2 regions of the Thermus aquaticus genome follow, and region 2 is predicted to be linked to the other one. Evidence: riboswitches for the same ligand, from Rfam matches in the RefSeq annotation. Region 2 holds a riboswitch; the other holds the start of a gene.
The links. Region 2 has a riboswitch for thiamine pyrophosphate ahead of thiE (thiamine phosphate synthase). Riboswitches for the same ligand answer to the same signal wherever they lie in the genome.
Positions count from the first base shown of each region.

Region 1: another riboswitch for thiamine pyrophosphate. It lies ahead of BVI061214_RS05135 (thiamine ABC transporter substrate-binding protein); the one in region 2 lies ahead of thiE (thiamine phosphate synthase).

Region 1 is NZ_LHCI01000106.1:762,771-766,647, reverse strand. It holds gene BVI061214_RS05140 (ABC transporter permease) at 1-223, opposite strand, end outside; gene BVI061214_RS05135 (thiamine ABC transporter substrate-binding protein) at 379-1,413, opposite strand; TPP riboswitch at 1,436-1,528, opposite strand; gene BVI061214_RS05130 (alpha/beta fold hydrolase) at 1,529-2,371, opposite strand; gene BVI061214_RS05125 (hypothetical protein) at 2,341-2,580, opposite strand; gene BVI061214_RS05120 (fuculose-1-phosphate aldolase) at 2,645-3,223, opposite strand; gene rpoC (DNA-directed RNA polymerase subunit beta') at 3,276-3,877, opposite strand, start outside.
Region 2 is NZ_LHCI01000106.1:1,684,997-1,688,873, reverse strand. It holds gene BVI061214_RS09935 (heme ABC transporter ATP-binding protein) at 1-649, opposite strand, end outside; gene BVI061214_RS09930 (FecCD family ABC transporter permease) at 642-1,616, opposite strand; gene BVI061214_RS09925 (heme/hemin ABC transporter substrate-binding protein) at 1,631-2,560, opposite strand; TPP riboswitch at 2,867-2,975, shown strand; gene thiE (thiamine phosphate synthase) at 3,045-3,665, shown strand; gene thiS (sulfur carrier protein ThiS) at 3,652-3,846, shown strand; gene BVI061214_RS09910 (thiazole synthase) at 3,847-3,877, shown strand, end outside.

The DNA of each region.
Region 1 (3,877 bases), 920 kb from region 2:
CCAGGGGAAAGGCCAGGGCCAGGGTGAGGAGGGCGGAAAGGAGGCCGTACTGGAGGCTGAAGAGGTAGCGGCCCAGGTAGTAGGGGTTGCCCAGGGCCTCCCAGAACCCCGTCCCCAGGCCCAAAAGGAGGATCCGGGCCAGGGGGTAGAAGAGGGCGAAGGCCAGGAAGGAAAGGAGAAGCGCCCCTAATACCCTTGTTTCCTGTTTCCCTCGGCCCCCCATGCCTGGTAACTTGCCGGGGCCCCCATGCTGGCGTAAGCCAGCATGGGGTGGTATTAAGTGCTCGCGCTTTGGTTTCGCAACATGGAGTGTCCAAATCGGGGCTTTGGAAGGGCTTTTCTGGGGCCCCCACCGCGGCAAAGGCCGCGGTGGGGTACTTAGCGCCTCGCCCGCCTCACCGCCTCGGGGCTCTGGCCCTGGAGGACCACCTTGGTCCACTCCTCAATCCAGCGCTCCCGGTTCTTGGCCATGACCACGGGGTCCAGGCGCACGCTCCCCACGGGCTCGGGAGCGAAGCGGAAGACCTCAGGAAGCTTGGCGTCCCGCCTGGCGGGGTACATCCACATCTCCGTGGGCAGGTTCTCCTGGACCGGGCGGGAGAGGAACCAGTCCACCACCTTTTTGGCCCCCTCCAGGTTCTTCGTCCCCTTGAGGATGCCCACAAACTCCACCTGGAAGAAGCTGAGCTCCGGGAAGAGGTTCCCCGTGGGGGGTTCCTGGTACTTGCCCTCAGAGTAGTAGACCTCCGCCGCCGGGGAGGTGGTGTAGGAGACCACCAGGGGCCGGTCCCCCTTGTAGAGGGTGAAGTGGGTGTAGTAGGCCTCGCTCCAGCCCTTGGCCACCCGCACGCCCCCGTCCCTTAGAGCGGCCCAGAAGTCCAGGTAGCCGTCCTCGCCGAAGCGGGCCACCGTGGCCATGAGGAAGGCCAGGCCCGGGGAGCTGGTGGCGGGGTTCTGGACCACGAGGAGCCTGGCGTACTCGGGCCGGGCCAGGTCCTTGGGCGCCTGGGGCAGGGGGCGGCCTTTGAAGTAGGCCCGGTCGTAGTTGAGGCTCACCCAGCCGTAGTCCACGGGGAGGGCCCGGAAGGTGGGGTCTAAAAGCAGGGTGGCCTTCAGGTTCCGGATCTCCGGGCTCCGGTAGGGGAGGAGGATGTCGGCCTCCAGGGCCCGGGAGAGGAAGGTGTTGTCAAAGCCGTAGATGACATCGGCGATGGGGGCTCCTTTGGTGAGGATGGCCCGGTTCAGGGTCTCCCCGGCGTCGCCGCCTTTGAGGAAGCGGAGCTTGAGGCCCGTTTCCCGCTCAAACCGGGCGATGAGGGCCTTGTCCAGGGAAAAGCTGCTGTGGGTGAGGACCGTGATCTCCTGCGCCAGGCCGAAGGCCAAGAAGACGAGAACCGCCAGGATCCTAAGCATAAAACCCCTCCTTCGTCACCGGGAGGGGCCTCGGTCACCTTCCCTACGCCGGCATTACCCGGATCAGGTTCCAAGGGTATCTCTCAGCCCCTTAGGGGCACCCCCGGTGACGCCTCTAGTGTAGCACCCGCAAGGCGGCCAGGGCCTCGAGGAAGGCCTGGCCGAAGGCCTCCGGCTGGTCAATCCAGGGGAAGTGCCCCGCCTCGGGCACCACGTGGATGGGGGCTTTGAGGCGCTCGGCCACCTCTTCGGCGTAGGGGTAGCTGGTGCCGTCCTTTTCCCCCACCACGATGGCCACCGGCCTCCGGCTTGGGGTGAGGTAGGGGGTGTAGTCCAGGCGCCAAAGGCCATTCCTCAGAAAGGCTCGGGCCGGGGCGTCGGGGCCTACGACCCCAGAGCCCTCCACCACCCACTCGTACTCCAGGCGGCCCCTGGGGCTTGGGAACATGAGGCGGTCAAAGAGGGCCTTGGGCTCGGCCCGTTCCAGGGCGGCCCGCAGGTTGGCCTCCGGGTCCCCCTCCGGGGTGAGCCCGGCGGCCTCGGCGAGCCTCTGGGCAAGCCAGGGAAAGCTGACCCAGGGCCCGAGGAGGATGGCCCCCTCCACCCCCGGGTAGCGGCGGAGGACCTCCAGGGCCACCAAGGCCCCAAAGCCGTGCCCCAAAAGGGCGAAGCGCTCCAGGCCCAGGGCCTCGGCCAGGAGGAGGGTGTCCTCCACCAGGGCGTCTATGGTGAAGAGCCTGGGGTCTTCGGGAAGCTCCAGGCTACGCCCCGAGCCCCGCTGGTCAAAGTAGATGGCGCGGAAGCCCTCCAGGTACTCCCCGAGGCCCTCCCGCAGGGCATAGGCGTTGCCCCCGGGGCCGCCGTGGAGGACCAAAAGGGCGGGAGCGTGGGGGTCCCCCACGTCCTCCACGTAAAGCTCTGCCTCCCCTACGGGGATGTAGCCGATTTCTTCCCGCATCCCCTATAGACTATCCCATCCTGGAGGCGGAAGGCCCAAACCTTAACCCCCGGCACCTCCCGGGCCCGGGCCAGGGCCTCCTCCGAGGCCCCGAAGACCTGCAGGAGGAAGACGCCCTCCCCCGCAAGAAGCCAGTAGGGGTGGGGAAGCGCCTGGGCTAGTGCCCTAAGGGCCGCCTCTTCCTTGCCCTCTACGAAAAGAACCCTCATCCCCTTGCCTCCATTTTCCGGCCCCCCAGCCCGGGTAAGCCTCGGTTCCCAACATGGGGTGGCCTCATCCCTTCTCCCAAAGGCGGTGGTAGAAGAGGATCTCGGCGCTCTCCTCCAGGGTGGTCATGAGGCTGTAGGCCTCGAGGAGGGCCTCCTCGGGCTTTTCCTTCCCGCTCCAGGTGAAGGCCCCGTGGCCCCTCAAGAGGCAGGCCCGGTGGGCCCCCAAAGCCTCGGCCACGGCCCTGGCGGCCTCCTCGGTGGCGGAGACCGTCTTGGGGCTAAGAACGGGCACCTCCTTCAGGTAGAACTGGCCCTCGAGGTCCAGGGGAACCAGGCTCCTGAGGTGAAGGGAGAGGGCCACCGCCACCCGGGGATGGGCGTGGACGATGGCCCGGGCCGGGGTCTTGCGGTAGACCTCCCGGTGGATGACGCTCTCCACGCTGGCCCCTTGGGGGATGGGGCCCTCTAGGGGCACCTCCACCAGGTCCTCGGGGGTGAGGTGGGCCTTCTGCACCCCGCTTCGGGTGATGAGAAAGCCCTCCTTGGTGCGCACGGAGAAGTTGCCCGCCGTGGCCGAGATGAGCCCCTGGTGAAAGAGGTCCTCCCCCACCTGGCGGAAGGCGGAAAAAACCTTGGCCAGCATTCTCCTCCCTAAAGGGGGTCCCCGCCAGGGCTTTGCCCCTAGCGGGGTAGGCCTAAAGGCCCTTCCCCGGCTGCTCCCGGCGCACGGGGCGGCGGGGAGCCTCCTTCTCCTTGGCCTCCACCGCCTCCTTGCGGGCCTCCTCAATGGCCTTCAGGGTCCTCTGGTCCACCACCTGGGTGAAGCGGACGAAGTCGGAGCCCGTGCCCGCAGGGATCAGGCGACCCAGGATCACGTTCTCCTTGAGGCCGATGAGCTCGTCCTTCTTGCCGGCGATGGCCGCCTCAGTGAGGACGTGGGTGGTGTTCTGGAAGCTGGCGGCGGAGAGCCAGCTCTTGGTGGAGAGGGCGCTCTTGGTGACCCCCATGAGGAGGGGCTTCCAGGCCACGGGCACCTTGCCCTCGGCGATCAGGCGCTCGTTCAGGGCCTCCACGTCCCACTTCTCCAGGACCTGGCCCTCCAAAAGGCGGCTATCCCCGGGGTCGGTGACCTCCACGTACTTGAGCATCTGCCGCACCACGATCTCAATGTGCTTGTCGTGGAGCTTCACGCCCTGGGCCCGGTAGACCTTCTGGATCTCGTCCACCAGGTAGCGCTCCACCGCCTCGGGACCCTTGGCCTCCAAAAGCTGGTGGGGGTCAATGGCCCCGCGGGTCA
Region 2 (3,877 bases):
AAGGGGACCCCTGGGCCAAAAGCCGCCCCCCCTTGAGGAAGACCAGCCGGTCGGCGAAAAGGGCGGCCAGGTTGAGGTCGTGGAGGGCGGCCAGGACCAGGCGGCCTTCCCGGGCCAGGCGGCGGCAGAGGGCCATCACCTCCATCTGCTGCTTGGGGTCCAGGTGGTTGGTGGGTTCGTCTAGGAGGAGGATGGGGGTGTCCTGGGCCAGGATGCGGGCCAGGTCCACCCGGGCCCGTTCGCCCCCCGAAAGGGAGGGGTAGGGGCGGTGGGCCAGGTGCAGGGCCCCCGTCTGGGCCAAGGCCCAGGCCACGCGCTCCTCCTCCCTGGGCCTCTTTCCGTGGGGAAGCCGCCCAAGGGCCACCACCTCCTGGGCGGTGTAGGGAAAGGCCACCCCCCGGTGCTGGGGCAAAAAGGCCCGCACGAGGGCGAGCTCGCGGGGCGTGTAGGCCCGGAGGGGCTTTCCCCCGAGCCAGACCTCCCCCCTCGAGGGCCTCCACTCCCCGCTCAGGAGGCGGAGGAGGGTGCTCTTCCCCGCCCCGTTGGGGCCGAGGAGGGCCACCAGGGCCCCGGCGGGAAGCTTCAGGTCCACCCCCTCCACCAGCCAGTGGCCCTGGCGGGCATGCCCCAGGGCCCGGGCCTCAAGCATGCCTCCCCTCCCAAAGGACCAGGTAGAGGAACAGAGGACCCCCCAGGACCGTGGTCAGGAGCCCCACGGGAAGCTCCGCCGGGGCGAAGAGGGTCCGGGCCAAAAGGTCCGCCAGCACCGCGAGGGCCGCCCCCCCGAGAAAGGAGCCCGGAAGGAGAAAGCGGTAGTCCGACCCCACCCACCGCCGCAAGAACCAGGGCACCAAAAGGCCCACGAAGGCGACGTTGCCCCCCGCGGCCACTGCGGCCCCCACCGCCAGGCCGGACCAGGCCAACACCCACCTCCTCAGGCTCCAAACGGGCACCCCCAGGTGAAAGGCCTCCTCCTCTCCCAGGGCCAGGGCGTTCAGGAAGTGGGCTAGGCGAAGGAGGGCGAGCCCGCTGAGGAGGAGGAGGGATGCGGTCAGGGCCACGCCCTCCCAGCTGGCCCCGGCAAAGCTACCCAAGGTCCAGAAGCTGAGGCTACGCCCCTGGGGGTCGTGGACCATGAACTGGACAATCCCCAAAACGGCCCCTAAGGTAAGCCCCGCCGCCAGGCCCACGAGGAGAAGCACCGGGCCCTCCCGGTGGGCCAAACGGGAGAGGAGCCCCGCCAGGGCGAAGGCCCCCAAGGCGGCGAAGAGGGGGAGGAGCCAGGGGAGGGAGGGCCAGAGGGCCAACCCCAGGAGGGCCCCCAAGGCCGCCGCCCCGCCCATCCCCACCAGACCGGGCTCCACCAGAGGGGTCCGGAACACCCCCTGCAAGGCCGCCGCGGCCATGGCCAGGCCCCCGCCCACCAGGGCCGCCAGGACCACCCTGGGAAAACGGATGTTCCAGAGGACGGCCGCCCGCTCCCCCCCTTCGCGAAGGGCCTGGGGAAACTCCCAAAGGGGTATGGGGTAGGCTCCCTGCGAGGCGGCCAGAAGCAGGGCCAAGGGGAGGAGCAAGGCCAAGAGGGCCAGGGCCCTGGCGTAGGGCCGTCTGGCCAAGGTGGCCGATCCCCTCACCTCCGGAAGTCCGGGTGCGGGATGAGCACCTGCCCGCTCTTCTCGTAGATGGCCACGTGGAGATCCAGGGCCGCCTTGCCCACGGTGTAGCCGTACCCCGAGAGGTAGGTCACGTCCATGGCCACGATGCGGCCCGCCTTGCCCGCGGGGGTCTCGGCCACCCCGGGAAGGCGCAGGACCGCCTCAAAGCTAAAGGGCTGGTCAGGGAAGAAGGGCACCAGGATGACCTCGGGACGGGCGGCCACCACCGCCTCGGCGGTGAGGCTCACGCAACCCCGCACCGCTCCAGGCCCTTGCACCTTCTTCACCGCACTTTGGGCCCCGGCTAGGGCGATGAGGCCTGCCCCGCTGGCTTCCTCCCCGCAGACGAAGGTGTTGCGGGGATCCCGGGGGTAGAGGTAAAGGACCCGGGCTTCCGGACCTCTCCGCACCAGGATTTTGGAGCGGAGGGCCAGGAGGTCCCGCTCCAAAGCCCGCACCAGGTCCTCCCCGCGGGCCACCTGGCCCACAGCGGCGGCCACGGTGCGGATCTTCCTCTTGACCCCCTCCACCGTGGGCTCATCGGGCACCAGGACCACGCTCACCCCGGCCCGGCGAAGCTGTTCTAGGACCGGGGGCGGGCCCGCCTCGGAAACCGCGAGCACCAAAGTGGGCCGTTGGGCAAGGATGGCCTCCGCATTCAGGCGGAAAAAGAGGCCGACATCGGGCTTGCGCACCACCTGGGGAGGGATGTAGGAGCCCGTGTCCCGGGCCACGATGCGGTCGGCCACCCCAAGCCTGCCCAGGATTTCGGAGATGGAACCGCCCACGCTGACGATGCGCTCGCTGCTCCTAACCTCCACCTCCCGGCCCGTGGCATCGGTAACCCGCACTGGCTGGCCCAGAGCCAGACCCAGCAAGAGCAAAGAAAGGGCGATTAAGCGCATAACCGGCGCGAGAATAAAGTCCCAAGCCTCCTAGGGTCAAGTGGGGCAGGCTACGTTCCCCGGCTTCCCGGTGCCTAAGGGGCCTGCCCTCGAAGGCCAGGGTGGGGCGGGGGCCATAGGCCCAGCTCCTCCAGGGCGCAGGAAAAGCCTGAAGCCGCATCCCCTGCACCTCTCGCACGAAGGGGATGGTCTCCTCGTCCCGCCTACTTTGCCAGTAGGCCACCAGAGAGGCTTCTGGACCTGGCGGGCCACCCCCCTTTGTGACCTGGCCCCCTTGTTCCCTCACCCCTTCTTCGTATACTACCTACTGCAGGCTAGGGGTGCCCCAATGGAGGGGCTGAGAGCTGGGTGGTCCCAGCAACCCTTGGAACCTGATCCGGGTAATGCCGGCGGAGGGAAGCCTATGCGGATAGAAGCCCCACAACCCATTCCCGCCTCCCTCGGGCCGCGTGGGCCGTTTCCGTCGGCCTGAGGAGGTGGTGGCGTGCAGGGAAGGCTTTACCTGGTGGTGACCCCCAGGCCCGGCTGGTCCTTCGCCGAGACCCTGGACCGCACCGAGCGGGCCCTGGCGGGCGGGGTGGAGGTCCTGCAGCTTCGGGCCAAGGACTGGGAGGCCAGGCCCATCCTGGAGCTGGGGGAGAGGATGCGGGCCCTGGCCGAGCGCTACGGGGTTCCCTTCTTCTTAAACGACCGGCCCGACCTGGCCGCCCTCCTGGGGGCGGACGGGGTCCACCTGGGGCAGAACGACCTCACCCCCCCGGAGGCCCGGCGCTTCTTCGGGGGGATGGTGGGCCGCTCCACCCACGCGCCGGAGCAGGCCCTGAGGGCCCTCGAGGAGGGGGCGGACTACCTCTCCGTGGGGCCGGTGTGGGAGACCCCCACCAAGCCGGGGCGGCCTGCGGCGGGCCTCGGCTACGTGCGCTGGGCGGCGGAGAACCTGGGGAATAGGCCCTGGTTCGCCATCGGCGGCATAGACCTGGCCAACCTGGACCAGGTCCTGGAAGCCGGGGCCAGGCGCATCGTGGTGGTGCGGGCCATCCTGGACGCCCCCGACCCCGAGGGGGCGGCCAGGGCCTTTAGGGAGCGGCTCTATGGTGTGGCTTAACGGCGAGGCCAGGCCCCTCGAGGGGCGGGACCTCAGGGAGGTCCTGGAGGAGCTTAGGGTGGAGCTGGAGCGGGTGGCCGTTCTCGTGAACGAGGAGGCCTTCCCCGGGCGGGAGCTTCCTCCCTACGTCCTGAAGGAGGGGGACGTGGTGGAGGTGGTGGCCCTCATGCAAGGAGGCTAGATGGACACCTGGAAGGTGGGCGACGTGGAGC